4 regions of the Faecalibacterium sp. i25-0019-C1 genome follow, and region 4 is predicted to be linked to each of the others. Evidence: predicted binding sites of a transcription regulator. Region 4 holds the regulator's gene; each other region holds the start of a gene.
What was found. Region 4 encodes HrcA, which represses chaperone genes, less so after heat shock. Its sites were predicted from a motif close to TGTTAGCACTCNNNNNNNNNGAGTGCTAACA; they were not measured.

Region 1 (7,896 bases), 140 kb from region 4:
CTTCCAGCGTGGTATCCTTGCGCAGACGGCCAAGGTAAAAGTCCTTTTCATGTACCACACCGATGATGTTATCAATGGTGCCGTGGTAAACGGGCAGACGGGAATATCCCGATTCCGCAAAGGTATCGGCCACCTCATCCAGCGAGAGATCGTCCTCCACCGCGATCACATCCACGCGGGGCGTGAGGATCTCCTCCACCTCCACATCGTCGAACTCAATGGCGCTGCGGATGAGCTGGCTTTCCCGGTCGGTCAGCTCGCCGTCGTTCTCGGCCTCGCTGACCATGGTCATCAGCTCACCCTCAGTGATGGTGTCCTCCTCGGTGCTGCGGATGAAATGCCCCAGCAGGCGCTTCCACTGGGTGAACAGCCAGGTCAGCGGGGTAAACAGGATCATGAGCAGGTTCAAAAAGGGCGAAACCGCCGTGGCAACCGTCTCCGGCATCTCCTTTGCAAGGCTCTTGGGGGTCACCTCGCCAAAGATCAGAACCACAATGGTCAGCACGAAGGTGGACACCGTCGCGCCCCGCTCCGGGTCCAGCAGGCGGGTGAACAGCACTGTGCCAATGGATGCTGCGGCAATGTTGACGATATTGTTGCCGATGAGGATGGTGGAGAGCAGCTTGTCGTACTTTTCCGACATAGCCAGCACGCGGGCTGCTGCCGAATCGCCGTCCTCGGCGCGGCTTTTCAGGCGGATCTGGTTCAGGGAAGAAAATGCGGTCTCAGAGGCGGAGAAAAAGGCGGAAAATGCCACCAGAATGATCAGTGCCGCCAAAAGCGTAATACTGCCATCGTCCATAAAAAGGGAAATCACACTCAACTTTCTGTTTTTATTAAAGAACAGACTCCCTCAGTCTGCTTCGCAACCAGCTCCCTCAAAGAGGGAGCCTTGCCGCGCGATGACGGAAGGAGTTCTTTCCGTATACAAAAATGTGCTCCCCATCGTTGCTGTTCCGCGATGAAAAGCACATCAATGTTATTTGTAATCATACCATATTCTGTACGGTGGTGCAAGCTTTCTTGCCGCAAAGTCCGTACAGAACAGGTAAAATTTACATTATCGCAGGGTCAAAGCGCCATTCTCGCAGTCTACCGTCAGGGTGTTGCCCTCGGTATAGCTGCCCTGAATGATGGCCTTGGCGATCAGGGTCTCCACGCGGCTCTGGATGAACCGCTTGATGGGACGTGCGCCATAGACGCTGTCGTAAGCAGAATCGATGATGAAGTCCTTGGCAGCGGTGGTGACCTCCAGCTTGAGGTGCTTGCCCTCCTCCATGCGCTTGCGCAGATCCTGCAGCTGCAGATCCACGATCTTGCGCATCTCGTCCTTGGTCAGGCTCTTGTAGTAGACGATCTCATCCAGACGGTTCAGGAATTCGGGGCGGAACTTGCTCTTCAGCAGCTGGTCGATCTGATGCTTTGCTTCCTCGCTCAGCTCGTTGGAGCCGTTGGCGCGGCGCTGCTCCAGATCGTTCAGGATGATGTCGCTGCCCAGATTGGAGGTGAGGATGATGACCGTGTTCTTGAAGTCCACGGTGCGGCCCTGACTGTCGGTGATGCGGCCATCGTCCAGCACCTGCAGCAGGATGTTGAACACATCGGGATGGGCTTTTTCCACCTCATCGAACAGCACCACACTGTAGGGCTTGCGGCGCACAGCCTCGGTCAGCTGGCCGCCCTCTTCGTAACCGACGTATCCCGGAGGCGCGCCGATCAGACGGCTGACGCTGAACTTCTCCATATACTCGGTCATATCGATTCGCACCATGTTGCGCTCATCGTCAAACAGGGCCTGTGCCAGTGCCTTGGCCAGCTCAGTCTTGCCAACGCCGGTGGGGCCGAGGAACAGGAAGCTGCCGATGGGGCGGTTGGGGTTGGCGATACCGGCGCGGCTGCGCAGGATGGCCTCGCTCACCTTGGTCACAGCCTCGTCCTGACCGATGACCCGCTGGTGCAGCACATCGTCCAGATGCAGCAGCTTCTCGCGCTCACCCTCCACCAGTTTCTCCACCGGGATGCCGGTCCAGCGGGCCACGATGCGGGCGATCTCCTCATCGGTCACGCGGTCACGCAGCAGGCTGTCCTCCTTCTTGGCGGCGGCGATCTTCTCTTCCTCTTCCAGCTGTTTCTGCAGCTGGGGCAGCTTGCCGTATTTCAGCTCAGCAGCCTTGTTCAGGTCGTACTCGCGCTGAGCCTTTTCAATGTCGGCATTGGTCTGCTCGATCTGCTCACGCAGGGATTGCACCTTGCCGATGGCGTTCTTCTCGTTCTCCCACTTTGCCTTCATGCTGCGGAACTTGTCCTGCAGCTCGGCCAGCTCCTTTTCCAGATCCTTCAGGCGGCTCTGGCTCAGGGCATCGGTCTCCTTTTTCAGGCTCACCTGCTCGATCTGCAGCTGGGTGATGCGGTGGGCCAGATCGTCCATCTCGCTGGGCATACTGTCCATCTCGGTCTTGATCATGGCGCAGGCTTCATCCACAAGGTCGATGGCCTTATCCGGCAGGAAACGATCCGTGATATAGCGGTCGGAAAGGGTGGCAGCGGCGATCAGGGCGCTGTCGTTGATCTTCACGCCGTGGAACACCTCGTAGCGTTCCTTCAGGCCGCGCAGGATGGAGATCGTGTCCTCCACGGTGGGCTCATCCACCTGTACCGGCTGGAAGCGGCGCTCCAGAGCGGGGTCTTTCTCGATATACTGGCGGTACTCGTCCAGCGTGGTGGCACCGATGCAGTGCAGCTCGCCCCGGGCCAGCATGGGCTTGAGCAGGTTGCCTGCGTCCATGGCACCATCGGTCTTGCCGGCACCCACGATGGTGTGCAGCTCATCGATGAAGAGGATGATCTTGCCCTCGCTCTTCTTCACCTCGTTCAGCACGCTCTTCAGGCGCTCCTCGAACTCGCCGCGGTACTTTGCACCGGCCACCAGAGCGCCCATGTCCAGACTGAACACGATGCGGTCCTTCAGGTTTTCGGGCACATCGCCGCGCACGATCCGCTGTGCAAGGCCCTCTGCAATGGCGGTTTTGCCAACGCCGGGCTCACCGATCAGGCAGGGGTTGTTCTTGGTCTTACGGGACAGGATGCGGATCACGTTGCGGATCTCCTGATCACGGCCGATGACGGGGTCCAGCTTCTGCTTGCGGGCAAGATCTACCAGATCCTGACCATACTTCTGCAGGGCGTTGTAGGTCTCCTCGGGATTGTCGTTGGTGACGCGCTGGTTGCCGCGCACTGCTGTGAGCTGCTGCAGGAACTTATCTTTCGTGATGCTGAACGCACGGAACAACTCGGTGGTGTTCTGGGTCTGCTCGTCCAGCAGACCAAGGAACACATGCTCCACGCTGATATAGTCGTCCTTCATGGCCTTGGCTTCTCGGGCGGCGGCGCTGAGCACCTTATCGGCAGCCTGCGAGATATAGACCTTGTCGGGGTCACGGCCGGAGCCGGAGACCCGGGGCAGAGCCGAAAGCTTTTCGGCCACGGCGGCAGCAAAACTACCGGGGTCAACATTCAGCTTCTGCAGCAGCTGCGGGATCAGGCCCTGCTCCTGCGAAGCGAGGGCGTGCAGCAGATGTTCAGGTTCCAATTGATTGTGCTGGTACTCCACAGCCAGCTGCTGCGCTGCCTGCAGAGCTTCCAGCGTTTTCTGTGTATATTGATTGGTATTCATAAAGTCAAGCCTCCATTCATACCGGAAGGTTTATTTTAGCGGACACGATATCCATCTGCTAAAAGCCCGGTGCAGAGATGCTGCCGAACGGGAAGCAGCGGCTATTCTTCAGTTGTTTCACGGTTTCAAGCACCTCCTGCCGAACTGGTTTTACTTGTTTTAGCACTCTATCTGTTTGACTGCTAAAACTATACTCCTGTTTTCCCACTTTGTCAATAGGGTTCATAAAAAGTTTGCAAATAGGAAAAAAGCGCCTGCGGGGGCTAAAAAAAGACCACCGCACAACGTTTGTGCGGTGGTCTTGCCTTTTTGTATAAAGATATCAGCCCTGCTTTTTCCAGCGGCGCATCACGCCCATGCCCAGCGCATAGGGGCCGGTGTGCACGGCAATGGTGCAGCCGATCTGCAGCAGGCCCACTTCGCACTGTGCGCCGGGGTACTTTGCACGCAGGGCCGCGCGGGTCTGCATCCACAGGCGCTTGCCTTCCTCTTCGTCGTAGCCGTAGCCTACGGTGATGCGGTAGTCGTCCGGGGTGCCGCCGTGGGCATCCAGATAGTTCATCAGCTGTTCCAGCGCTTTTTCAAAGCTCTTCTGTCGGCCGCGTGCCACACCGCCGGAGAAGATCTCGCCATCTTTGAACAGGATCATCGGCTTGATGCCCAGCATGTTGGCTGCACGGCCCGTCACCTTGCCGATGCGGCCGCCCTTAATGAGATAGTCCAGATTGCCTACCGTGAAGAAGATCTGGTTGGTAGCTTTCTCTGCTTCCAGCCATGTCACAGTCTCGTCCAGCGTGCAGCCTGCGTCCCGCATGGCCACGGCGTTTTCCACCATGGTGGACTCGGTAACGGTAGCCGCCGCGCTGTCAATGACCTCAATGCGGGCATCGGGGAAATCTTCCAGCACCAGATCCCGGGCATTGCGGGCGCTGCCCACACAGCCGCTCATCTTGCTGGTGAACACCAGACACAGCACATCCCGGCCAGCAGCAGCATGGGCACGGAATGCCTGCTCAAAGTCCTCAATGGAAGCAAGGCTGGTTTTGGGGTAGGCCGAAGGGTTGTCCACCATGAACTGGTAGAAGTCCCGCACGGCGATCTCCTTGCCTTCTTTGCGGTAGTGCTCGCCGTCCAGCGAGACATAGAAGGGCACGACCTCGATTTGGAGCTGTTTGGCAGTGTCCAGCGTCAGGTCGCATGCGCTGTCGGTAATGATATCAAACATCTGTGACGCTTCCTTTTCTGAATCATTCAGGAGCTTTGCAGGGGATCATACGTGGTGGATATAAGCCTCACGCTCGGCACCCACAGAGATGTAGGTGATCTTGCAGCCGACAGCCTTTTCCAGATATTCCACGTAATCGCGTGCTTCCTTGGGCAGGTCTTCCCACTTGCGGGCTGCAGTGATATCACAGTGCCAGCCGGGCAGGTACTCCACCACGGGCTGTGCGGTGTCCAGAGCTTCGCCCATGGGGAAGCGGGTGGTGGTGCTGCCATCGGTCAGCTTGTAGGCAGTGACCATGGGGATCTTTTCCATGTAGTCCAGCACGTCCAGCAGGGTCAGAGCAACTTCATCGCAGCCCTGGCAGAACACGCCGTAGCGGCTTGCCACCAGATCGATGGGGCCAACGCGGCGGGGACGGCCGGTGGCTGCACCGTACTCGTGGCCAGCCTCACGCAGGTCGTGCTTTTCCTCTTCGGTCATAGCCAGCTCGGCAGTGAAGGGGCCGTCACCCACGCAGGAGGAGTAAGCCTTCATGACGCCGATGGAGTTGTGCAGCTTGTGGCCCGGGATGCCTGCGCCGATGGGAGCGTAGGCACCGATGACGTTGGAAGAGGTGGTATAGGGGTAAATGCCGAAATCGATGTCGCGCAGAGCGCCCAGCTGAGCCTCGAACAGGACCTTCTTGCCTGCAGCGTCTGCATCGGCCAGATACTGGCCCACATCGCAGATGTAATCCTTGAAGATGGCGGCATACTTTTCGAGCCATGCCCACATCTCATCCACGCTGATGGGAGCTGCGTTGTAGCTGCCCTCCATGACCAGATTCTTGGAATCCACCATGGTGACCAGGCGCTTCTTCACAGCGTCGTCCAGATGCAGCAGGTCGCCCATGCGCAGGGTCTTCTTCATGTACTTGTCGCCGTAAGCGTAGGCAATGCCGCGCTTGGTGGAGCCGAACTGTGCGCCGGTCTTGGACAGACGTGCTTCTTCCAGACCGTCCTGCTCCACATGGTAGGGCATGGTGATGGTTGCACGGTCGGAGATCTTCAGGTTTGCCGGGCTGATCTCAACGCCCTGCTCCCGCAGCTTGTTGATCTCGCCGTCCAGATGATGCGGGTCGATGACCATGCCGTTGCCCATAACGCAGACCACGTTCGGACGCAGGATGCCGGAGGGCAGCAAATTCAGCACGAACTTGCCGCGCTCGTTCTTGACCGTGTGACCGGCGTTGTTGCCGCCCTGATAACGTGCAACGATGTCATACTCCTGGCTGATGAGGTCGACCATGCGGCCCTTGCCTTCATCGCCCCAGTTGATACCCGTAATTGCAGTAAGCATAATAAATGACCTCTTTATCATTTTTTCAAAAGACAGCCTTTTCCGTGCACCTTGCCCGGGATACGCCACCTTGGGAAAACACATCAGCAGGCATACACAAAACACATACCAATGCAAGTATAGTATAGCACAGATCGCCGTGCAAAAAAAGAGGAAAACACAGCTTTTGGCTGCGTTTTCCTCCAAAAAAGTGTGCGCAAAATTGTGCGTTCAGCTACGGGGGTTCTCAAGGTCGGCACGGCGGATCACCTTGTGGATAGTGCCGTCCGGCTCCTGAATGGAGGTGTTGGCCAGCTGTGCGCGCAGGCTGGCCTTCATGTCGTCGATGTATTCGCGGCGCAGGGCCTGCTGCTCTGCCTTTTCGGCCTCGGTCAGGCCGGTGGTCTTGCTCTTTTTTGCCAGCTCGTTGATGCGGGCGATCTTTTCCTGTGTCATGGTGCCTCCTGTATTTTCAAGCGGAATATGTTATAATAAGAAAGCAAACCCTCTCAGTCATTGCTGTGCAATGCCAGCTCCCCCGAAAGGGCGAGCTTTTTAAGGAATTTTCTCAATCAGTATAGCAAAGGATGATAAAAATGGCAACTCAATTGAATTTTGCACAGCAGATGGATGCCGTGCTCAAAACGCTGGACGGCACCCGGCCGCGCCTTTTGCTCCACGCCTGCTGCGGCCCCTGCTCCAGCGCAGTGCTGGAACAGCTGTGCCAGTATTTTGAGATCACAGTGCTTTACTATAACCCCAATACATGGCCTGCAGAGGAATACCACCGCCGCGGCGAAGAGCTGAAGAAGTTCGTGGCAGCAGCCCATCCTCTGGGCGTGACCGTGGTGGAGGATCACTACGACCCGCAGGAGTTCTACTCTGCTGTCACCGGCCTTGAAAACGAGCCGGAGCGGGGCAGCCGGTGCACGATCTGCTACCGGCTGCGGATGCGCCGGGCGGCGCAATACGCCAGTGAGAACGGCTTCGACTGGTTCACCACCACACTGTCCATCAGCCCGCATAAAGATGCCAAGCGCATCAATGCCATCGGGCAGGAGCTGGAAGCCGAGTTCGGCGTAAAGCATCTGCCCTCAGACTTCAAAAAGCACAACGGCTATCTGCGCAGCCTGCAGCTTTCGGAGGAATACGGCCTGTACCGGCAGGATTACTGCGGGTGCGAGTTCAGCGCGAAGGCCAGAGGCATTGAGAAATAACCCTCTCAGTCATTGCTTCGCAATGCCAGCTCCCCCGAGAGGGGAGCTTTTTCTACTTCCCAACGGTTATTTTCTTTACTGAAAAGAGAATACCAAACGGTTTTAGCACATAAAGCTCCCCCCTTCGGGGGAGCTGGCGCGATAGCGCCTGAGAGGGTTTATTCCTCCGGCAATCTAGCTACCAGCAGGGTGAAAATAATCAGCCCCACGCAGGGCACGATGTTGGAAGCCATACCAGCGGCAAGGCCAGCCTTTTCGGCTACGATGCCAATGATCCACGGCATGAGGATGGCACCGCTGGATGCCACCGGCAGCATGATGCCCATGCTGGTCACGCTGGTCATGCGGCCCGCGCTGGCCACAGCGGTGGGGTTCAGGCCCGCCATGGAGAACGCAAACGCAAACAGCAGCACGATGGCCATGCCCTGCGTGTGGGCCATGACCAGCAGCACATAAAAGATCGT
Region 2 (7,896 bases), 640 kb from region 4:
AAATACGACCTTGTGGCGGTACATAAGCAGGGACTTGGTTGGGTCAACATGGACAGTCAGGCACCCAATAAGGTGGTAGGGGAGTGGCTTGCAAAACAGGGCTACGACTATATCAAGCCGGAATTCACCTATGGCAAGTCCCGCATCGACTTTTATATGGAAAAGGGCGAGCAAAAGTATCTGATGGAAGTCAAGGGCTGCACACTGGAAGTGGACGGTATCGGCTACTTCCCGGATGCACCCACCGAGCGCGGCGTGAAGCACCTGCACGAGCTGGCGCAGGCACAGCAGGCAGGGTATCGGTGCGCAGTGGCTTTCGTGATTCAGATGAAAGGCATCACCGAGGTGCGGCCAAATGTCAGCACACAGCCGGAGTTTGGTACGGCACTGGCCGAAGCAAAGGCCGCAGGTGTGCGGGTGCTGTTTTTGCTCTGCCATGTAGGGCGGGATAGTCTGGAAATCGTGGAGCAGAGGGAAGGGTGAAGACGGCAGAAAAACGCTTTGCGTGATTCAGTTACAGAAATCATAAATAGGAAATGTTATCATATAGGCACAAGAAACACACCGATAACATTCCAATGGAGGATTTCGATATGAAGGCAAAGTTTTACATCTGCAATCACTGTGGCAACCTCGTCACTACCATCCATAACGCAGGCGTTCCGCTGGTCTGTTGCGGGGAGAAAATGAAAGAGCTGGTTCCCAATACGGTGGAAGCCAGCGGCGAGAAGCATCTGCCGGTGGCAGAGCTTTCTGGCAGTCGTCTCACGGTCACAGTGGGCGCGGTGGAGCACCCCATGGCGGATGTTCACTATATTCAGTGGATTTTTGTGGAGACTGAGAACAGCGGGCAGATCCGCTATCTGAATCCGGGGCAGGCTCCCAACGCGGTGTTTGAACTGGGAAGTGAAAAGCCGGTGGCTGTTTACGCATACTGCAATCTGCATGGGCTCTGGATGACGAAACTCTGATACAATCAATGCAAACGGGGAGTGATTTGATGTCACTCCCTGTTTTTTGATGAGAACTTTATGCGGTTCTTTTGGTTCGGAACTGTGTATAAATGGGATGGATAAAATGAGTAGGCACACTATATGCGTTTGTTAAACGCTAACAGCGTTCAATTTTTTGCGTTGAATCGTGAAAATGAGACCTGTGAAAAACGTAGAAAATTTGATATGTTTGCGCTGCAAACTAAGGCATATTGATGTTTTTGAAACGAGTTTATAGTGAAATATGTGTAATTCGAGTGCAGATATTCATTCTTGTGAGTTTGTTGTGTGAATTTGTCACGTTCCGCCGCAAAAAAGGACTTGACGGAAAAAATACTCTGTGGTAATTTATGAGCAAATTCGCTTTTGTGAAATAAAGTCGAATTTGAATCCGCGATTTGCGGAAAAAGAAGGGGATTACACAGGAACAGCTGAGTATAATGCTGAACGTTAGTGCGAACCATCTTGCAAAAGTTGAAACGGGAAGCCGCTGCTGCTCGATTGAGTTGCTGCAGGATCTTTCGTCCTGCCTGAATGTCAGAACGGACTATCTGCTGAACGGAGATGCACCGCATAACAACCATCTGAGGGAAAGACTGACGTTTCTTGCACAGGAATTAGAAAAGATTACGGCGGACCTCCCGGTATGGGGATAGGAAAAAGCAAAATCCTCTTTTTCAATGCCCAAAAGCGTGGTAGAATAGGTAAAAGATTCAGTATCTGAAAAACGGAGCACGCAACAATGAAGATTCTGGTCAGCGCCTGCCTGCTGGGCGAAAACTGCAAATACAGCGGCGGAAACAATTACAATCAGGCGGTCTGTGATTTTGCGCGGGGGCATCAGGTGGTTCCGGTCTGCCCGGAGGTTTTGGGCGGCCTGCCCACACCGCGGTGCCCGGCGGAAATCGTGCAGGGCGTTGTCACGAACAAAGAGGGCATCAATGTGGACCGGGAGTTCCGAGCGGGCGCAGCCAAGGCCCTTGCCATCGCAAAAGAAAATGGGGTGGAGCTTGCTATCCTGCAATCCCGCAGCCCCAGCTGCGGCGTGAAGGAAATTTACGATGGAACGTTTTCCGGTACAAAAATCTCCGGACAGGGCGTTTTTGCGAAAATGCTGATGGACGAAGGCGTCCGTGTTCTGGATGCCGGGGAATTGCCTAAAATTATCTTGAAAAATGAGGACGGAAAATGTCAATCAAACTGATTTGCAGCGACATTGACGGTACGCTGCTGCAATACGGCAGGAAAGAGCTGGAAGGCGAGATCTTTGAACAGATACGGGAGCTGCATCGGCGCGGCATTCTGTTTTGCCCGGCATCCGGTCGGCAGTATACCAGCCTGCGCAAGCTCTTTGCACCGGTGGCGGACTGCTGTGTGTTTCTCTGCGAAAACGGCGGCGTGATCTATAAGGACGAACAGTGCATCGCCAAGAATCCGATGCCGCGTGCATTGGCCGAAGAAATCGCCAACGACCTGTGGACCCGCAGCGACGGGCAGGGCGAAGTGATGCTTTCCGGCCGGAATACTGCATACCTGATGGAGCGGGGTCTGGGAATGCTCAAGCGTATTCAGTTCATCGGAAACAATTATCAGATCATCCATGACCCTTCCGAGGTGCCGGAGGAGATCACAAAAGTATCGGTGTATCTGCACGAAGGCGTAGAATCTTACACGGAACGGTTTGTCCCACGATGGAAAGAGGCGAACTGCGCTGTGGCAGGGCCGTACTGGATCGACACCACCTTTGCTAACAAGGGCATCGGTGTGCGCAGCATCTGCAAGACTCTGGACATCGCCCTTGCCGATGTGATGGCTTTTGGCGACAATTATAACGATGTGTCGATGCTGGACATTGTGGGTGTGCCCTACATTATGGATGGTGCCGCCGCACCGCTGCGGGAAAAGTACCCGAACCATACACCCCGCCCAGAGGATGTGCTGCGGGAGTTCTTGAAGCAGAACTAAATTTTGCACGCATGTGTGCAAAATTCGAAATGATACGATATAAGGAAATATTTTGGTATGACGAAAGTGCTTTTTATCTGCCACGGCAACATTTGCCGCAGCCCAATGGCCGAATTTGTAATGAAAGACCTTGTGGCCAAAGCTGGGCTTTCTGACCAGTTTGAAATCGCATCCGCCGCCACCAGCACCGAGGAGATCGGCAACCCGGTCTATCCGCCCGCCCGGCGGAAGCTGGCCGAGCACGGCATCTCCTGCGAGGGTAAAACCGCCCGGCAGATGACCCGGAGGGATTACGAAACCTACGATTATCTGATCGCCATGGATCACAACAACCTGCGCAATATGGCGCGCTTTGTGGGCGGCGACCCGGAGCATAAAGTGTCTCTGCTGATGGATCATACCCGCCGCCCCGGCGATGTGGCCGACCCATGGTATACCGGGGACTTTGAAGCTACCTGGCAGGATGTGCTGGAAGGCTGCACGGCTCTGCTGGAAGAACTGCGCTGACAGGAGAATTTTATGACAGAGCGTTATTGTGAAGGTGAACGGTTTGCTGACCTGTCGTTCACCGAGGAGGCTTTTGAGGATTGCGACTTTACCGACTGCGTGTTTGCGGATTGCTCTTTTACCAAGTGCGAACTGGATCATACCACGCTGAATGAGTGCAAATTCGTGCGGTGTGAGATCACAGGTCTGCGCAGCACTCATTCTTCGGTGCAGTCGCTGGATTTTGAGGACTGCCGCCTGAATGAAATCGAGTGGGCACCGCTGATGTCCAACGGTGCCTTCCCGGACCCTATCCACACGCTGAAAGAGTGTAGTCTGAAATATAACACCTTCACCGAAATGAACTTTAACCGCTTCGACTTTTCGGACGGCAACGAAATTGTCGGCTCCATGTTTGCCAAATGCGAGATGCAGCTGGCGAATTTCAAGGGAGTGGAACTTCACGAAACGGAATTCTACCAGTGTGACCTGCGCAAGGCGGATTTCCGGGATGCTACAGGCTATAAGGTGGACATTCTGGGCAGCCGCCTGAAGGATGCGAAATTTTCGCTGCCGGAAGCGGTGAATCTGCTGGCAGATTTGAAGATCAAGCTGTCGTAAGAAGGAGAGAAAATGCGTCAACTCATCATTGCCCGAAAAGACCTGCAGATGTCTCCCGGTAAGCTGGCGGCGCAGTGCTGCCACGCTTCGCTGGCATTCCTCACCGACCCCATCGGCATGGGACAGAGCGTGAAACCCATTGAGAAAGACGGAGAAATTACCGGCTATCGGGCAGAAATCATGTTGGAGAAAGCAACCTATGAAGAATGGTTCGATGGCTCTTTTACCAAAACTATCTGCGGGGCAAAGAACCGCAATCAACTGCTGAAAGCAAAGACCATTGCCGAGGAATTGGGCCTTGTGGAAAACAAAGACTTCTTCCTTATCCGGGATGCCTGCCACACCGAGCTGGAGCCGGAAGAATTTGATGAAAACGGAGAAGGCATGACCCTGACCTGCATCGGCTTCCGCCCGCTGCCGGATGAAATTGCACACCAGATCAGCCATAAGTTCCATTTGTATTGATAGAACTCCTTTATTTTATAAGCATTTTCCACAGTCACTGCAGCCGTTGCAGATCAACTTGCTGCCGCAGGTCTCGCAGTTTGCGCGGAAATGAGGCACATATAAATCCAGTGCCATCTGCCGGAGGACGAGCGTGCCGAAAAGGTCATCTTTGTCATCACCACGGACGGGCTGGAAAACGCCAGCAAGCGGTTTGGCTATGAGAAGATCCGCCGGATGATCGAGCGGGAAAAAGAGCAGTACGGCTGGGAGTTCCTGTTCCTCGGTGCCAACATGGACGCCGTGAAGGAAGCTGCCCGCTTCGGCATCTCGTCCGACCGGGCTGTGCGGTTTGAGAATGACGCACAGGGCGTGGCGGTCAACTACCACGTTGTCAGCGAGACAGTCTCCCGGATGCGGGAAGCACCCTGCTGCGCGTCCATCGGCGCAGAGTGGAAAGAACAAATCGAAGCCGATTTCCAGAAGCGGCATCATAGGTAAGGGAGGAAACAGCCATGTTAGGAGCAATCTTGGGTGACATCGTGGGCAGTCCCTATGAATTTGACCACAACAATTACAAGCACAAGGATTTTCCGCTGCTGAGCGAGAAATCGCACTTCACCGATGATACGGTCATGACCGCTGCGGTGGCAGTTGGTCTGATTGACGGAAAGGGTCTGCCGGAGAGAACATTTTGTGCAGTGCAGCATGAAATGCGGCTCTGGGGCCGTAAATATCCCCATGCCGGTTACGGCGGGATGTTCCGCCGGTGGCTGCACGCAGAAAATCCGAATCCCTATGGCAGTTTCGGCAACGGCTCGGCTATGCGGGTGTCGGCAGCGGGCTGGCTGTTCGATACGCTGGACAAAACGCTGGAAATGGCAAAAGTGACCGCCGAAGTCACCCACAACCACCCGGAGGGCATCAAGGGCGCGCAGGCCACGGCGGCAGTGATTTTTCTGGCCCGTACCGGCCACAGCAAGCCGGAGATCAAGCGGTATGTGGAGCAGACCTTCGGTTATGACCTGAACCGTACCTGCGATGAAATTCGGCCGACCTATCATCATGTGGAGACCTGTCAGGAAACTGTGCCGGAAGCAATCATTGCTTTTCTGGAAAGCGTCAGTTTTGAGGATGCACTTCGCAATGCGGTCTCTCTGGGCGGCGACAGCGACACCCTTGCCTGCATCACCGGCGGCATTGCCGAAGCTTTTTACGGGATGCCGCAGGAACTGCGGGACGAGACTTTGAAACGTCTGCCGGAGGATATCCGGGAAGGATATGAGCTGTTGTGCTTCATGATTGCCAAGATGATATAAAATGCGATGATGCGACTGAATTTCGAAAAGATTGCATAGGATTTTATAAAAGTATTATTCTTTCATGAATTTTAGCACTCTTCTATTGACACTGCTAATGAACGGTGCTATAACAGTGGCGTGCTCAGGAGGAAGGGCAAAAGGAGAGCCGCTAGGCTCCCCGGAAAGCCCTTCTGAATGGACGCTTCAGATTTTTTGCCCCGACCCGAACGCCGGGATTGGAGGAATGATTTATGCTTATGCCGACTGTTTTCCATGAAAACCTGTTCGATGATTTCTTCGATCCGTTCTGGAATGACGCTGCACTGGAACGTATGATGAACCGTGAGGCTCGTGATACCTTTGGTAAGCGTGGTGCAAACATGATGAAGACCGATGTCAAACAGACGGACAACGGCTACGAAGTAGCGGTTGACCTGCCGGGCTGCAAGAAGGAAGACGTTCAGATGGATCTGAACGACGGCTACCTGACCATTCAGGCAGTGCGCAGCCACAGCAACGACGAAAAGGATCAGAAGGGCCGCTATCTGCGGCGCGAATCCTTCTCCGGCACCTGCGCGCGCAGTTTCTACGTGGGCGATGTGAAGAAGGAAGACATCCACGCAAAGTTCGAGGATGGTGTCCTGCACATCGAGCTGCCTGCTCCTCAGCAGACGAAGGCTTTGCCTGAGAACCCGAACCTGATCGAGATCGAGTAAATGCCGACCGTGTGCGCCAAGGCACAACGCACATAAGATGCCCCCGGAGAGCCGCAACAAGCCCTCCGGGGGCATTTTTGTTTCGCTATCTTTTCCGCAAGGGAAAATCATGGTATACTGAGAACAGCAACTCGGAATTTATGGAGGTACTTCACTATGGAATACAAACGCTTTGGCGGTAAGCTCCTTGTCCGCATCGACAAAGATGAGGAGATCGGTGAAACAAATTTGATTTTAGGGGGACAAAGATGTGTGATGTAAAAGGAAAGACCGGCGCAGTCCTGAGGGAGACGGCAGTCCTGACCGGGGCGGTGGCGATCATTGCGGCGGGCGTTTTCTTTTTTCTGGTGCCGAGCCATACATCCGTCAGCAGCATTTCCGGCCTTGGCATCGTGCTGTCCAATTTTGTGCCGCTGCCCTTGTCGGTCATTACGATGATCCTGAACGTCGTGCTTCTCATCATCGGGTTCTTTACCTGTGGCAGAGAATTTGGCGCAAAGACCGTATACACCAGTGTGCTGCTGCCGGTGTTTCTGGGGCTGTTTGAAAAGCTGTTCCCGGAGTTCGGCTCGATGACCGGCAGTCAGGAGCTGGACGTGCTGTGCTATATTCTGGTGGTCAGCATCGGGCTGAGTATTTTGTTCAACCGCAATGCATCCTCCGGCGGGCTGGATATTGTGGCAAAGATCATGAACAAGTACCTGCACATGGAATTGGGAAAAGCCATGTCTCTGTCAGGAATGTGTGTGGCGCTTTCCGCGGCCCTGGTCTACGATAAAAAGACCGTGGTGCTGAGTATCCTCGGTACTTACTTCAACGGCATCGTGCTGGACCATTTCATCTTTGATAACAGCATCAAACGCCGCGTCTGCATCATCACCGAAAAAGAGGAGGCGCTGCGTCAGTTCATCCTCCATGACCTGCACAGCGGTGCGACCATGTACGAGGCCATCGGTGCATACAATCTGGAAAAACACAACGAGATCATTACCATCGTGGACAAGAGCGAATATCAGAAGCTGATGAACTTTATCAACCGGGAAGACCCCAAGGCTTTTGTTACCATTTACAATGTATCCAGCATGCAGTATCAGCCCAAGATCTGATCGGCGGAGAGCTGCCGCAAAGGGCGGGCCTTTTGCGGCTTGCTCTTTGCCATAGCTGCGTGGTATACTCAAGTCCGGAAATATCAAAGCGCGTGGAGGTAAAAAGCATGCTGACCTATACCTATGTTTCCGAGGGCAAATTTGAACTGATGGAAAAACCAAAGCCGGTGCTGCAGCACGAGCGGGATGCCATTGTAAAAGTGACCCTTGCCAGCATCTGCTCCAGCGACCTGCACATCAAGCACGGCAGCGTGCCCCGGGCGGT
Region 3 (7,896 bases), 1.1 Mb from region 4:
GATGCCCAGCCTACTCAGGCCGAAGTCCATACCGATAGTCGTCACATTCAGGAGCAGGTGGCCGCCGTTGTAGGTCAGATGACCCTGTTCCCCGATGTACTGCTGCGCATGGATCACCAGCTCGCTGCCATGGTTCATGGTAGTGAAATTGGCGATGCCGTATTCTGCATTTGTGATCTTCACCTTGCCATCGATCTGAACGCTTCCCCAGCCGATGCCCGTCTGGAAACCCTTCAGCGTGATTCTAGTATCGGAAGCAATCGTCGTTTTATCGTTTGTAGCGCCTAAAATTCCTTTCGACTGGTTTCCCGCATCGGTATTGGAGAGATCGTATTCTCCCCTTACTATTTCCTTTGCTCCATCAAAGCCGTTGCTTTTCGTTCTGCCCGTTACTTTGCCGTTTGCCACCAGCCTCAGATTTTCTTCACTGAGGGCTTTGACCAGCGAGTAATTCTCCGAGTCCAAAGTTGTGTCCAGCGTCACGTCTCCGTGAAAGGTCAAAAGGCCATGGTCATAGGATACCTCACCCTGAATGTACGGCACCCTCTCATTATCATCGACCCGTCCGACATACTTCGGATACAGAAACACACTTGTCACCCTGCAAGCTGCTCCGATCGTCGGGCTGCCCGCCAGTGCCAGCGGGGCCGCAAGGTTCAGCGCGAGGGCTGCGGAAAGCACCCCGGCGAGGAATTTCTTCCATCTTCGTTTCATTGCAAAAGCCTCCCTTTTTTCTACCAATTTTGTTGCAGGAAAAAAGCTCCACGGTTCACTTTTAGGATACCGTGGAGCTTTGGTTTTTGCTATTAACCCAGGGTTAGTTTTTGGTTAATTCCGGGGGGCGTTTTTCTGGTACCACTCGGCCAGGCGGGCGCGGCGGGTGCGGGGGTCGCCGCCCATATCCAGCTTTGCATACAGCTGGTTGATGTACTGCTTCACCGTGCCTTCGGAGAGGTAGAGGGCGGCGGCGATCTCCTTGTTGGTGCACCGCCCGGCCACCAGACGGGCCAGCTCCCGGTCGCGGTCGGTCAGGGGCAGCTCCGGCGCGGGGGCGGGCAGGCCCAGCCGGGCGGCAAAGGCCCGGCCTGCGGGCAGGATGCGGGCCACGAAAGGCCCCAGACGGGGCTCGCAGGCGGCCCAGTCCTCCCCTTCCAGCAGGGGGGCCAGAGCGGGATACTGCTCCACAAAGAGCACCCAGAAATCGTCCTGCACAGCGTCCAGCAAAGCCGCTGCCAGCGCGGCCCGGGCCTCGGCCCGCTGGCCGAAGCGCAGCTGCGCCGCCGCCAGCTGGATGCGGGCCTGCAGGCCCACCAGACCGTAGTGCATGGCCTCGCACCGGCGCAGCAGACCCTCGCTGTGGGCAATCACCTTCACGTACTCCCCCTGCGCCAGCCAGATCTGCTGCTCGATGAGGGACATCATGGGGCGGCAGGGCCCAAAGAAGCTCACCTCGGCCAGCTTGTGCTCCCGGAACAGCTCCGGGGCCTGCTCCGGCCTGCCCTGCAAAGCGTAGAAATAAGCGGCGATGCTCTCCAGCAGATGCACCTGCACCCCGTCGTGCTTTTGCAGCAGGGCGGCGCGCTTGGCGGCAAAATCGTACCCCTCTTTCCCCTTGCCGCACAGGGCCAGCCGCAGGGCCAAAAAGTCGTAGCAGAGGGTCATGTTCTCCTGCCCGGCGGCGTCGGCCCGGGCCCGCTCCAGCAGCACAGCGGCTTTCTCCCACGCCCCCTGCAGGTAGGCGGCCTCCGCGTCCATCAAAAGCTCGGCCCCCTGGCCGTGGCCGTTGGTGATTTTATAGTAATGGGGCATACACTCGTACATTTCGGCCAGTTCTTTGCCCAGCTCCCCGGGGGCGCGGTAGTACATCATCAGCACCGAGGGGGAGCCGAAGGTCCAGCTGCCGCTGTTGCGCAGGGTGACGGCAGGGCGGCTCATCTGGCGGCTGGCGCTGCGGTGGAGGCGGCTCATCTGGGTGATGTCGTTGTAGAACAAGAAGCTCTGGATGAGGTCGCACTCCCCCAGCAGGTTGCCCCGCTCGGTGGCGGGCCACTCGGGGTGTTGGGCCACGGCGGCTTCCAGCAGGGCTTTCAGCTCCATCATTTTGGGGATCTGCTGCCAGGTGAACATCCGGCGCATCAGCACCAGAATGGCCAGCGGGTGGCGCTGCAGCGCTTCCACCGGGCAGCGGTCCAGCCGCTGCAGCAGCTCGGCGGGGCTGAGGGAGGCAAGCAGATCCCCCGCGTCCGCCTCGATGACGGCAAGGGCTGCATCGCGGTCGCCGCAGTGCTCAAAGGCCTGCAAAGCGTGGAGGTACTGGGCTTTTTGGGCATACCATCGGCCATACCGCTGCCAGACCTCCGTTTGCCGGGCGGCGGGCAGCTGGGCAAAGAGCCGCTCGGCGCACTCTTTCATCATGTGGTGGAAGCGGAAGCTCACCCCGTCCGGCAGGCGGGTGACAAAGGCGTTTTGCTGGGTGAGGGCCCGCAGCACCTCCTCCGCGTCGGGCAGGGCGGTGACAGCCCGGGCCATCTCCACCGTGAACTCATCGGCCAGCCCCATCACAGCGAGGAAGCCCCGGGTCTTCTCGGGCAGGGACTCCAGCATAGCGGCGGTGAACATGGCGTAGATGTCCGACCCCGGCTGCAGCAGGCTCCCCCGCTCGGCCAGGGCATGGAGGTTCAGGTAGACGGCGGAGAACCACCCCTCGCAGGAGCGCAGCAGGCTCTCGGCCTGGGCGGCGGTGATCTCCACGCCGCAGCGGTGGGTGTAGGCCAGCAGCTCCTCCCGGTTCAGGCGGAGGCCGTCGGCCTCGATGTGGTGGAGTCGCCGCCCCAGCCGCACCACCTGCTCCCCGGGCAGAAAGCGGTTGCGGCTGGCCACGATAAGGTGGACGTTCTCGGGCAGGCGGTAGGCCAGCCGACACAAAAACTGCGCCACCCGCTCGTCCTCCAGCAGATGGAAATCGTCCAGAAAAAGATAGTAGGGCGTTTTGCCACCCAGCGCGGCACACAGGTCCTCCAGCAGCAAAGCCGCGCCGCTGGCGTCGGCGGGGCAGTCGTAGCCCTCCAGCACCGTCAGCCCGGCGGCGGCAAAGGCCTTCTGCACGCTTTTCCAGAAGATGGAGCGGTTATCCGAGTAGATGCTGGCTTGCAGCACCACGGCCCCCGCCTTGGCCTGCTCTGCCAAGAACCAGCGCACCGCCGTCGTTTTACCGTAGCCCATGGGGGCCACCACCGCCGTGAGCGCACAGGACGCTATGGGCCGCAGCGTCTCCCGCATTCGGTCCGAGATGTAGATGATGTTCAGGTTCTGCCTGTTTCTGGCCATGCGCGTTCCCCTTTTCCTTATGCTAAGGCTATTGTAGCACATTTGCGGCGAAGAGAAAAGTGCGGCAGGGATGCAAAAAAGCAGGCAGAGCCTTCGCCTTTGCGAAAAGTTCTGCCTGCGTTCTTTTTATAAATTGGGATTCTTGGGAGCGGCGGTTTTGGCTTAGTACATGCCGCCCATACCGCCCATGTCACCGCCTGCAGCAGCGGGTGCAGCAGGGGGTTCCGGCAGATCAGCGACCAAGCTTTCGGTGGTCAGCACCATCTCAGCGACGGAGGCTGCGTTCTCCAGAGCGGAACGGGTGACCTTGGTGGGGTCAACGATGCCAGCAGCGATCATATCGTCCACAAAGACCTCGTTCTGAGCATCAAAGCCGTAGTTGGGCTTGTTGGCAGAGATGATCTTGTCGATGATGACACTGCCTTCCAGACCGGCATTCTTAGCGATCTGGCGCAGAGGAGCTTCCAGAGCCTTCAGAACGATCTTGGCACCGGTGCGCTCGTCGCCTTCCAGCGTGTCGCACAGCTCACGCACAGCGGGGATCGCATTGATAGGAGCAGTGCCGCCGCCGGCAACAACACCTTCCTGAACAGCAGCCTTGGTTGCGTTCAGAGCATCCTCGATGCGCAGCTTCTTGTCCTTCATCTCAACTTCGGTAGCAGCGCCGACCTTGATGACGGCCACGCCGCCAGCCAGCTTTGCCAGACGCTCCTGCAGCTTTTCACGGTCGAAATCGCTGGTAGCGGCCTCGATCTGGCTGCGGATCTGAGCGATGCGGGCTGCGATGGCATCCTTATCGCCTGCACCGCCAACGATGGTGGTGTTCTCCTTGGAGACCTTCACCTGACGGGCATGGCCCAGCATCTGGACGGTAGCATCCTTCAGCTCATAGCCCAGATCGGAGGAGACCACGGTGCCGCCGGTCAGGGTTGCGATATCCTGCAGCATTTCCTTACGGCGGTCGCCAAAGCCGGGAGCCTTGACAGCGCAGACGTTCAGGGTGCCGCGCAGGCGGTTGACGATCAGAGTGGACAGAGCCTCGCCCTCAATGTCCTCAGCCACGATCAGCAGTTTCAGACCGTTCTGCATCACCTGCTCCAGCAGAGGGACCAGATCCTGAATCACGCTGATCTTCTTATCGGTGATCAGGATAGCGGCGTTGTCCAGATCAGCCACCATCTTGTCGGTATCGGTGACCATATACGGGGTGAGGTAGCCGCGGTCGAACTGCATGCCTTCCACGATCTCGTTGTAGGTCTCAGCGGTGGTCTTGTTCTCCTCAATGGTGATAACACCATCGGAGGTGACCTTCTCCATAGCCTCGGCGATCAGACGGCCGATCTCGGGGTCGCCTGCAGAAATAGTGCCGACGCGGGCGATATCGTTGCTGTCCTTCACCTTCTGGCTGTGAGCCTTGATGGTCTCAACAGCCTTGGCAACAGCCTTGCTCATGCCGCGGCGGATATCCATGGGGTTTGCACCGGCGGTGACATTCTTCATGCCCTCGGTGACCATGGCCTGTGCCAGAACGGTTGCGGTGGTGGTGCCATCGCCTGCTGCGTCGTTGGTCTTGGTAGCGACTTCACGCACCAGCTGTGCGCCCATGTTCTCGAACTCGTCCTTCAGCTCGATCTCCTTGGCAATGGTCACGCCATCGTTGGTGATGACCGGTGCACCGAACTTTTTGCCCAGCACCACATTGCGGCCCTTGGGGCCCAGGGTGATCTTAACGGTGTTTGCCAGGGTATCGATACCGGCACACAGTGCCTTGCGGGCATCCTCGCCCTGCTTGATCTGCTTAGCCATAATCAAATCGCTCCTTTAAAGCTCAATTTTCAAATATCAGAGGGGAAACCGCTCAGTCCTCAACGACTGCCAGGATATCGCCCTGACGGACGATGGTGCACTCTTCGCCGTCCACCTTGACCTCGGTACCGGAGTACTTGCTGGTGAGGACCTTGTCGCCGACCTTCACAGTCATCTTGACTTCCTTGCCGTCCACAACGCCGCCGGGGCCGACAGCGATGACCTCAGCCACCTGAGGCTTTTCCTTAGCACTGCCGGTCAGGATCAGACCGCCCTTGGTGGTCTCCTCAACCTCAACAGCCTTAATGACAACACGGTCTGCAAGAGGAATGATCTTCATAGTTCTTGCCCTCCTATAGTAAAAATATAATTTAAAACTTTGCTGTGTCCAAAGGGCCTCGTGTCGGCTCTTTGGTTCTTTAGCACTCCATTTCTCTGAGTGCTAAGTGTATTGTACTCATCTTGACCCAAAAAATCAAGACCTTTTTTGCTTCTTTTTGTTAAGAATTTATGACAGATGAAAAAATCAGCCGTACAGCGAAAAAGAGACAGCTTTCTCTTGGGCAAAAAAAGCTGTCTCTTCTTCTGGTTTTTCATGTTCGGTCTGCACTCTGTGCCGTCCTCTGCGCTGCAAAGCGCTCAAAAGCAGGCTTTGGCAGAAGGATGCGCCCTGCCAGCGGCTGTACCTGTACAGTGATCTGCTCCTTGGGTGCGCATTCACCGTCTGCCGTGGCAACGATCGGCCCACGGCCATCCGCAGCGCGCAGGCTCACCTGCTTTGCGCGGCGGTAAATGAAATACGGCTCTGCAGCCCTGACGAGCTGACCGTTCTGGAAGTGCTTGCCGCTCTTGTACATTCCCAGCAGCTTTGCAATGGTCACGCGGCTCACCTTGCGGATGATATATACATCCAGCCAGCCGTCGTCGGGCTGTGCTTCCGGCGCTGCACAGAAACCGCCGCCATAGGTGCGGCCATTGCAGATGGCACACATCAGGCAGTCCACATCCAGCGTTTCACCATCGATGGTATACTCCACCCTGCGGCCGATGTGCCCGCACAGCTGTTCCACAATGGAAAGCACATAAGCCATCTCGCCGCCGCACAGCGGGATGCGCCGGAACTTCGGGATGCCGTAGGCAACCTGCGCATCCAGACCGGCAGCGCAGATGGTGGCCGAAAGGCCAAGGCTGGTCTGCATCAGATCGATGCTCACCGGCCCACCGGCCAGCTGGGCATCCAGATCCAGAAACTCTTCCTTTGTACCAAAGGTGCGCAGAAAATCGTTGCCGCTGCCAAAGGGCAGACAGCCCACGGCTGCATTTGCATAGCCATAGATCCCGGTGAGCGCTTCGTTGAAGGTGCCGTCGCCGCCGGCAGTGAAGACCCGCAGTTCTTCCCCGCTCTGCCGGGCCTGCTGCGCAGCGGCATTGGCCAGCTCCCGGGCATGACCGGCGTGATTTGTGACCTGAATGGTATACTCTTCCGGCGCAAGCCCTGCACGCGCGGCGGCAACATTGATCTGCTGCGGCAGCGTACGGGTGCAATCGGCCTTACCGGCAGTTGGGTTCAAAAGAAACAATGTGCGCATGGACTTCCTCCTGCAATTCTGTTGCTTCTATGATAACAGAAAACCAAAAGGATGCAAGAGCCAATCTCACAATGTCCCTGCCCCGTACGCACAAAAAAGGAGCGGATGTCTCCGCTCCCCCCTGCAGACAAAAAAATACCGCCCCGGGTCTTGTAACTCAGGGCGGTCCTTTTGAGCTTCAGATGCTTTACAGTGTTGCGGTTTCGTCCTCCCGCAGGACGATAGCACCATCCGCCGAGCAGTCCGCTGTCCAGTGCTGGCCCACGCAGGCCGTGCCGGATGCGATCTGATCCGCAAGTGCCTGTTCCACTGCCCTGTCCACTGCGCGGCGCAGTTCTCTGGCCCCGTAGGCAGAGCGGGCCTTTGCTGCCAGCGCCTGCCCTACCCGCGGTGTGTGATGCAGCTGGTAGCCGCTGCGGGCGGCACGCTGCTCCAGCTGGCACAGCATTTTTTCGGCAATGGCGCACAGGCTGTCGTCGGCCAGCGGACGGAATACGATCATCTCGTCCAGACGGCCTGCCAGCTCTGGCCGGAACCACTTTTTTGCCTCCTCAATGGCCTGCGCAGACTGCTTTTCAAACACGGCTTCGCTGCCCGCCGCAAAGCCCAGCGGCGTGCTCTGACCCGCCAAAAAACGTGCGCCGAGGTTTGAGGTGAGCAGTACAATGGTGTTGCGGAAATCCGCCTTGCGGCCCATGGCATCGGTCAGCTGGCCATCTTCCAGTATCTGCAAAAGGATGTTTTGAATGTCCGGGTGTGCCTTTTCGATCTCGTCAAACAGCACCACACTGTAAGGGCGGCGGCGCACTGCTTCGGTCAGCTGTCCGCCCTCGTCATGGCCCAGATAGCCCGGCGGCGCACCCAGCAGCCGGGCAGCGGTGTGCTGCTCCTGATACTCCGACATATCAAATTTGAGCAGGGCTTTTTCGCTGCCGAACCAGCTGACCGCCAGCGCCCGGGCAAGAGCCGTTTTGCCTACTCCCGTGGGGCCAAGAAACAGCATGGCACCCATGGGCCGGCCCGGCTCGCCAAGACCGGTGCGGCTGCGCCGGATGGCACCTGCCACCGCAGCCACAGCCCGGCTCTGGCCCACGATCTCGGCGTTGAGACGTTCTTCCAGCTTGTCCAGCCGTTCCCGCTCCTGCTCACCTACCCGCTCCACCGGCACACCGCT
Region 4 (7,896 bases):
GAGTACGGATACACCCGGCCCGCCTCGTCGGTGCGGGTGTAAAGCCCCAGCGCACGGAACCAGCGCAGCGGGTCGGCGGTATTTACGGCATCCAGCAGCGGACGAAGTGCTGCCGGGTCGGCAGTGAAATACAGCTCCGGCGCAATGCCGGTGTTATCCAGATTGCAACGGCCATTGCCGGTGGCAAGCAGCTTTTTGCCCGGCTTCGGGTTGCGCTCCAGCACAATGACCTGTGCAGCGGGGGCACTTTGTGCCGCCGCAAGCGCGGCTGCAAGACCGGCGGCACCGCCGCCCAGAATGAGGATGTTCGGCATCCGGACACCTGCCTTTCTCAGCAGAATTTTAGGATCTGTCTTCATAAGCGGGGTGCTGTGCTTATGAAAACGGCTTTTTGTATCATTGTAGCAGAACCCTGCCGGAAACGCAACGAAGAGGCAGCTTTCCGTGCAGGTCTTTTTGCGCGGGGGCAGCAGGTATAAATGGCCCGGCCTGACAGATACTAGTGCTGCAGGCATTTTTAAGGAAACGGAGGAGCAAAAACATGAAAGCAACAGGAATCGTGCGCCGCATCGACGAGCTGGGCCGGGTGGTGATCCCCAAGGAGATCCGCCGCACCCAGCGCATCCGCCGCGGCGACCCGCTGGAGATCTTCACCACGGGCGACGGCGAGGTGATCTTTAAAAAGTATTCGCCCATTGGCGAGATGAACGCAGTAGCGGCCCAGTATACCGAGGTGCTCAGCAAAAGCTTTGCGCTGACTGCACTGGTGGCCGACCGTGACCGCATCCTTACGGTGAGCGGCTCCGGCCGGCGGGAGCTGGCCGACCGCAGCATCAGCCAGCCGCTGGAAAAGCTGATGGATGGCCGCAGGCTGTACCAGAGCGAGGGCATTGCCGAAAAGTGCATCCTGCCCTGCGAAGGCTCGCCCCGAGCAGTGCTGTGCGCCGCACCCATCATTGCGGCGGGCGATGTGACCGGCGTGGTGGCCCTGCTGACCGAAGACCGCACGGCCACGCCGGATGCCGCCCAGCTCAAGGCCGTGAATGTGGCGGCGGCATTTCTGGCAAGGCAGATGGAAGAGTAAAGAACATGCCGGAGCGCTTTCCTTATAATAAGGAGGGCGCTTTCTTCGTTTATGACAGAATTATGAATCTTTTAAAACATTTTTCCAAGGGGCTTGACAGCACCGGAAAATTGGCTATAATGGTCTTAGCACTCAGGAACAAGGAGTGCTAAACAAACAAAGCGAACGCAAAAAGGAGGCAGGCGCTATGACGATGGATGCACGCAAGCAGCGAGTCTTGCAGGCGATCGTGGCGCTGTATGGTCTCGAAGGCGAGCCCGTTGGCAGCAGCGTGCTGGCAAACTACTTTGACATGGCAGTTTCCAGCGCAACGCTTCGCAATGAGATGGCGGCGCTGACAAAGCTGGGTCTGCTGGAGCAGCCCCACACCAGCGCGGGCCGTGTGCCCAGCGCCAAGGGCTACCGTTACTACCTTGATAATCTGCTGACCGACGATCAGCCGCTGGATCGTGTGAGCCGCGCCCGTGTGGATGCGGTGTTCGCAAGCCTCGACCATGAGCCGGAAAAGCTGGCCGCAGGTGCCGCCAAGGCGCTGGCCGCCATCAGCGGCTGCACCGCCGCCATCAGCACCCCGTGCGCCGAAGACCTGTGCATCGCCCACTATGAAGTGGTTCAGGTGGGCCGCAGCGCAGCGGCTGTGCTGGCCGTTACCACGGCCGGTTACGTTCGTACCCGTGTGGCACGGGTGCGCACCGGCCTCTCCCGCGAGAATGCGGCAGCACTTGCTGCACTGCTCAACCGCAACCTTACCTTTGTAGCGCCGGTGGATCTTTCCACCCGGCTGCTGGCAGAGCTGTGCAGCCAGATCGACCCGGAGCTGGTGCCTGTCATCAGCGCGGCAGCGGCCATCCTGCAGGATTCCGTCAAGCCCCACGTATTTCTGGGCGGCGAGCAGTATCTGCTGGACTGGCCCCAGCTGGACGGCAAGGTGGGCGACATCCTCACACTGCTGAATGACGAGGAGCAGGCCGCTGGCCTGATCGCACCTCCGGTAGAACGCAGTGAGAGCGTGCTGCTGGGCGAGGATCTGGAACCGCAGATCCCGGGCCTGTGCATCGTGAGCGACCGGTATCTGGTGGGCGGAGGCCTGTGGGGCTCCATTGCATTGATCGGCCCCACCCGGATGCCCTTCCAGAAGCTGATGCCGCTGCTGCATTACTTTGCAGATCAGCTTGGCGAAGGAATGAGCGGCAAACGAAAAGACACCCCGCAGGCTGCCGTACCGCGGCGGACTGTGATCTATAAGGAGGATCTGGAATGAGCGAAGAAGCAAAAAAGACGGCTCCGGCTCAGGAAGCGGAGCAGCCCGAAACGGCTCCCGAGGAAAAGGCCCAGCAGGCAGCACCCGAACAGGAACCTGCTGCTGAAGCTGCCGACCCGAAGGATGACAAGAAGAAGGACGGCGGCTGGTTCAACAAGAAGGCCCGTGAGCTGGAAGCCGTCAAGGCAAAGCTGGATGCTGCCGAAGCCAACGCTGCACAGGCCAAAGACCAGCTGCTGCGCATGGCAGCGGAGTACGAGAACTACCGCAAGCGCTCCACCCGCGAAGCCGACCAGAAGTTCAACGATGGCATTTCCTTTGCGGTGAACCAGATTATTCCCATTCTGGATACGCTGGAGATGGCGGCCAACGCCCCCACCACCGACGAGAACTACAAAAAGGGCGTGACCATGACGCTGGACAAGGCCGCCAAGGCGCTGGATGCCCTCCATGTGGAGGAGATCGAGGCGCTGGGCAAGCCCTTTGACCCCAACTTCATGAATGCAGTGCAGCAGATCCCCGCCCCGGACGGACAGGAGAGCGGCACCGTCATCACGGTCTACCAGAAGGGCTACAAGCTGGGCGATAAGATCGTCCGCCATGCGACCGTTGTAGTGGCCGAATAACAAAGCAGAAACCCGAAAGGGTTTTGAATATAACATCCGCTTACAAACATTTGAGCATCACATAAACAATACGATTTGTTCTTTCGAGAGGAGTTTTCATTATGAGTAAGATCATTGGTATCGACCTTGGTACTACCAACAGCTGCGTGGCTGTCATGGAGGGCGGCGAGCCCGTTGTTATCGCAAACTCTGAGGGTGCACGCACCACCCCGTCTGTGGTCGGCTTTACCAAGACCGGCGACCGTCTGGTGGGTCAGGTGGCAAAGCGTCAGGCCATCACTAACCCCGAGAACACCGTTGCTTCCATCAAGCGCTTCATGGGCACCGACCACAAGGTGACCCTGAACGGCAAGGAGTACACTCCCCAGCAGGTCAGCGCTATGATCCTGCAGAAGCTGAAGGCTGATGCCGAGGCTTATCTGGGCGAGCCTGTTACCGAGGCTGTCATTACCGTTCCTGCCTACTTCAACGACAGCCAGCGTCAGGCTACCAAGGACGCAGGCACCATTGCAGGCCTGAACGTCAAGCGTATCATCAACGAGCCTACTGCCGCTTCTCTGGCATATGGCATCGATAAGGAAGAAGACCAGAAGATCATGGTCTACGATCTGGGCGGCGGCACCTTCGATGTGTCCATCATCGAGATGGGCGACGGCGTTACCGAGGTTCTGGCCACCAACGGTGATACCCATCTGGGCGGCGATGACTTCGATGAGCGCATCATCAACTGGATGGCAGATGCCTTCCAGACCGAGAACGGCATCGACCTGCGCAAGGACAAGATGGCTGCGCAGCGTTTGAAGGAAGCTGCCGAGAAGGCAAAGATCGAGCTGTCCAGCGCAATGAGCAGCCAGATCAACCTGCCCTTCATCACTGCTGATGCTACCGGCCCCAAGCACTTGGATATGACCCTGACCCGCGCAAAGTTCAACGAGCTGACCGCTGATCTGGTGGATCGCACCATGGGCCCCGTCCGCAAGGCTCTGCAGGATGCAGGCCTGCGTCCCTCTGACCTGAAGAAGGTCCTGATGGTCGGTGGTTCCACCCGTATCCCCGCTGTCTACGATGCAGTCAAGAAGGAACTGAACTGCGAGCCCTTCAAGGGCATCAACCCCGATGAGTGCGTGGCCGTGGGTGCTGCCATTCAGGGCGGCGTGCTGCAGGGCGATGTCAAGGGCCTGCTGCTGCTGGATGTCACCCCGCTGAGCCTGGGCATTGAGACTCTGGGCGGCGTGTGCACCAAGATCATCGACCGCAATACCACCATCCCCACCCACAAGAGTCAGGTGTTCTCCACCGCTGCAGACAACCAGCCCTCTGTTGAGGTCAACGTTCTGCAGGGCGAGCGTGAGTTCGCACGCGACAACAAGAGCCTGGGTGTCTTCCATCTGGACGGCATCGCTCCGGCTCCCCGTGGTGTGCCTCAGATCGAAGTTACCTTCGATATCGATGCAAACGGCATCGTGAAGGTCAGCGCAAAGGATCTGGGCACCGGCAAGGAGCAGAACATCACCATTACCGCTTCCACCAACATGTCCAAGGAGGACATCGACAAGGCTGTGAAGGAAGCTGAGCAGTTTGCTGCCGACGATAAGAAGAAGCGTGAAGAGGTCGATATCCGCAACGGTGCCGACCAGATGGTGTTCCAGACCGAGAAGATGCTGAAGGAGAACGGCGACAAGCTGCCCGCCGACGTGAAGAGCGAGGCCGAGAGCAAGCTGGCCGACCTGAAGACCGCTGTTCAGTCCGGCAACGTGGACGACATCAAGGCAAAGCAGGAAGCTCTGAGCCAGGTGTTCGAGAAGATGTATCAGGCAGCCGCTGCCGCACAGCAGGCTGCCGGTGCACAGCCCGGCCCCGACGCAGGTGCAAACAACCAGCAGAAGCCGGGTGATGACGGCGTTGTGGATGCCGACTTCAAGGAAGTCTGATAAAAAACACAGCAGTGTGTGCCCGGCCAAACCGGCGGACGCACGCGTGGAATAGCAAAAGCCGCTCCGGTTTTGCCGGAGCGGCTCTTGCTGGTTATAGAGCGAGGAACCAACCGGGGCGTTTCCCGGATCAAACGTTCCCGGAGAGGTGAGTGGATATGGCACAGGAAAAGCGTGATTACTACGAAGTGCTGGGGGTATCCAAGACTGCGACCGATGCCGAGATCAAAAAGGCATACCGCAAGCTTGCAATGAAATACCACCCGGACTATAACCCCGGCGATAAGAACGCCGAGGAAAAGTTCAAGGAAGTAAACGAAGCAAACGAGGTGCTTTCGGACCCGAAGAAGCGCCAGCTGTACGACCAGTACGGCTTTGCAGGTGTTGACCCTGCCTATGCAGCACAGAACGGCGGCGGCCCCGGTGCGGGCGGCTTTGGCGGTTTTGGCGGCGACGGCGTGGATCTGGGTGACATTTTCGGCGATATCTTTGGCGGCGGCTTCGGCGGCTTTGGCGGTTCGTCCCGTCAGGCGAACCCCAACGCACCGCGCAAGGGTCAGGATATCCGCGTGCGCATCACCCTGAGCTTTGACGAGGCCGTGCACGGCTGCAAGAAGAACATCACCATCACCCGCCAGCAGGAGTGCACCGAGTGCCACGGCAGCGGCTGTGCCGCCGGTTCCAGCCCCGAGACCTGCCCGGACTGCGGCGGCCGCGGCTTCGTGATCCGTCAGCAGCGCACCCCCTTTGGCGTGATGCAGACCCAGCAGCCCTGCTCCCGCTGTGGCGGCAAGGGCAAGCTGGTCAAGAATCCCTGCAAGGTCTGCCATGGCAGCGGCAAGGTGGCTGCTAAAAAGACGCTGGAGGTGTCCATCCCCATGGGCATCGACGACGACCAGAGCTTTGCACTGCGCGGCATGGGCGATGCCGGTGCAAACGGCGGTCCTGCCGGTGATGTGATCGTCATGGTCACGGTGCGCCCCAGCGAGGTGTTCCAGCGCGACGGCTACGATGTGTGGGTCACCGTGCCCATCACCTTCAGTCAGGCTGTGCTGGGCGACACCGTGCAGGTGCCCTCCATTGACGGCAAGGTGGAGTACACCGTGCCCGAGGGCACCCAGAGCGGCACCACCTTCCGCCTGCGCGGCAAGGGCATCCAGTACCTGAATGGCCGCGGCCGCGGTGATATGTACGTCAAGTGCGAGGTGGAGATCCCCAAGAAGCTGAACAAGACCCAGCGGGAGGCCCTGAAGAAGTTCGAGGGCACCCTGAAAGAAGAAAACTACGAAAAGCGCAAGGGCTTCTTCAAAAAGCTGAAGGACATGTTCAACAACTGAGACTGAAAACCGCATAACATAAAAAGCGGCGGCACTTCCCAAACGGGAGGTGCCGCCGCTTTTGCTTTTTCAGAACAGAGACCGGGACTTAGTTGCCGAAGATCAACAGGGCGTTGGGCACAAGGCCAATGATGGTTGCGCAGGAACCAATGAACCAGAAGCTGCAGCCGATGTCATGGATGGTGTTCGTGGGGCTTTTTTCAGCATGGGCAACCAGAGCGTTCATGCCGTTTTCCACCCAGTTGGAGTTGATATTTGCCTTGCGGTAATCGTGGATGGCAGAAACAGCCTTGTACCAGCCGTACAGCGGGAACCATGCCATGGCGGCTTCCACAACACCTACGCCGCCCTCGGTGTAGGTCATTTCTTCGCAGGACAAAACATTGTATGCAGCAGGATAAGTAATGGCGTTCGTCATAAAGCAAAACTCCTTTTTTAGGTTTGATAAAAAAAGCGGCGGCTCTTCCGTTGAAGAGCCGCCGCAAAAAGCCCTTTGGTGTACTCCTGAAAATTAGAAGTAGATGATGCCCAGAGACATAACGGCAGAAAGGCCAAAGCTGCTGATGGTCGATGCAGCATTCCAGAAGATCATGCCGGCATGGTAGAAGGTGTTGGTCACATTGCCCTTGCAGTCGGCTTTGATATCGCTCCAGACGTTGGATGCCCAGTTGTCGTGATCCTTCTTGCGTGCTTCACGGCAGGTGTTGATGCCGATAACCGTAGCGTAGCCGGGCCACAGCCATGCAGCGACAGCCTGACCGACGGTAGCACCGCCTTCGGTGTAGGTCATTTCTTCGCAGGACAGAACGTTGTAGGAAGCAGGCATCATGATTTTGTTTTCCATAATAACACTCCTTTGAATCAAAGCTATCCAGACAGTGCAAGATCGCACTGTTTAAAACCCAAAATAAACCGGGATATGCGCTTGGAGATCGTTCTCATAAAGCAGGGCGCGCCGCCGCATGACGCGAGTAGTTGCTTGCAGGAAAAGGAAAGCAGTGCTGTTCTCTGCAGGCAAAAGACCGTTCAGACGGTATACAGTGCTCAGGCAGCCGATTCTTATTTCTGCTTGATGAAAAGCCCGCGGCCCTCTCTGGCGGAAAAGGCCGCGGGTAAAGGGGTCTTTGGTCTCTCCGGACGGATCTTATGAGCAGGGTCAGAGCAGGACGATGGCAGCATTGACCAGAAAACCAACGCCGGTAGCGCTGGTCGCGGTGACCCAGACGATGCGTCCCAGATCACGCAGCATGTTCTGCGCACTGGAATCCATATCGCGGCTCAGAGCATCCAGACCGGTATCCAGCCAGTCGTTGGGGTGGCTCTTGCGGTAGTTGCGCATGGCGGTAACACCCATGTACCAGCCAATGGGCGGAATCCAGTTCAGCAGAGCTTCCGTAAAGGTAGCACCGCCCTCGGTGTAGGTCATCTCTTCGCAGGAAAGAACGTTGTAGGAAGCAGGCATCATGATCTTGTTTTCCATAATAACACTCCTTTGAATCAAAGATCGTATCAGCACATTCTATGCACTGTTCACACCAGATCGAACCATCGATGAAGAGCAACTGCTCTATATCGCCATTGTACAACACCCGTTGATTTTTTGCAAGGGGTGAATGGGCAGAGTGCGCAAAAACTGGAGAGACTTCCGAAAAGAACT

Region 1: a site for HrcA is predicted at 3,831-3,861, ahead of clpB (ATP-dependent chaperone ClpB). Genes of this name have one in related genera too.
Region 2: a site for HrcA is predicted at 5,897-5,927, ahead of ACGHUK_RS04280 (Hsp20/alpha crystallin family protein). Genes of this name have one in related genera too.
Region 3: a site for HrcA is predicted at 5,551-5,581, ahead of groES (co-chaperone GroES). Genes of this name have one in related genera too.

The regions. Positions count from the first base shown of each region.
Region 1 is NZ_AP031428.1:365,016-372,911, reverse strand. Features, by position in the region: gene ACGHUK_RS01825 (HlyC/CorC family transporter) at 1-802, opposite strand, end outside; gene clpB (ATP-dependent chaperone ClpB) at 1,061-3,673, opposite strand; gene ACGHUK_RS01815 (DegV family protein) at 3,996-4,898, opposite strand; gene ACGHUK_RS01810 (adenylosuccinate synthase) at 4,944-6,236, opposite strand; gene ACGHUK_RS01805 (DUF896 domain-containing protein) at 6,447-6,671, opposite strand; gene ACGHUK_RS01800 (epoxyqueuosine reductase QueH) at 6,803-7,432, shown strand; gene ACGHUK_RS01795 (MFS transporter) at 7,591-7,896, opposite strand, start outside.
Region 2 is NZ_AP031428.1:863,025-870,920, forward strand. Features, by position in the region: gene sfsA (DNA/RNA nuclease SfsA) at 1-483, shown strand, start outside; gene ACGHUK_RS04235 (desulfoferrodoxin family protein) at 594-971, shown strand; gene ACGHUK_RS04240 (helix-turn-helix domain-containing protein) at 1,391-1,648, shown strand; gene ACGHUK_RS04245 (DUF523 domain-containing protein) at 1,735-2,196, shown strand; gene ACGHUK_RS04250 (HAD hydrolase family protein) at 2,181-2,957, shown strand; gene ACGHUK_RS04255 (low molecular weight protein-tyrosine-phosphatase) at 3,015-3,464, shown strand; gene ACGHUK_RS04260 (pentapeptide repeat-containing protein) at 3,477-4,064, shown strand; gene ACGHUK_RS04265 (aminoacyl-tRNA hydrolase) at 4,077-4,529, shown strand; gene ACGHUK_RS04270 (hypothetical protein) at 4,746-5,009, shown strand; gene ACGHUK_RS04275 (ADP-ribosylglycohydrolase family protein) at 5,024-5,827, shown strand; gene ACGHUK_RS04280 (Hsp20/alpha crystallin family protein) at 6,061-6,525, shown strand; gene ACGHUK_RS04285 (YitT family protein) at 6,774-7,631, shown strand; gene ACGHUK_RS04290 (alcohol dehydrogenase) at 7,739-7,896, shown strand, end outside.
Region 3 is NZ_AP031428.1:1,273,659-1,281,554, reverse strand. Features, by position in the region: gene ACGHUK_RS06365 (hypothetical protein) at 1-714, opposite strand, end outside; gene ACGHUK_RS06360 (LuxR C-terminal-related transcriptional regulator) at 829-3,327, opposite strand; gene groL (chaperonin GroEL) at 3,490-5,133, opposite strand; gene groES (co-chaperone GroES) at 5,186-5,473, opposite strand; gene ACGHUK_RS06345 (diacylglycerol kinase family protein) at 5,727-6,722, opposite strand; gene ACGHUK_RS06340 (ATP-dependent Clp protease ATP-binding subunit) at 6,910-7,896, opposite strand, start outside.
Region 4 is NZ_AP031428.1:220,745-228,640, forward strand. Features, by position in the region: gene ACGHUK_RS01075 (aminoacetone oxidase family FAD-binding enzyme) at 1-314, opposite strand, end outside; gene ACGHUK_RS01080 (stage V sporulation T C-terminal domain-containing protein) at 542-1,084, shown strand; gene hrcA (heat-inducible transcriptional repressor HrcA) at 1,272-2,345, shown strand; gene ACGHUK_RS01090 (nucleotide exchange factor GrpE) at 2,342-2,971, shown strand; gene dnaK (molecular chaperone DnaK) at 3,073-4,902, shown strand; gene dnaJ (molecular chaperone DnaJ) at 5,061-6,239, shown strand; gene ACGHUK_RS01105 (hypothetical protein) at 6,328-6,657, opposite strand; gene ACGHUK_RS01110 (hypothetical protein) at 6,751-7,083, opposite strand; gene ACGHUK_RS01115 (hypothetical protein) at 7,396-7,719, opposite strand.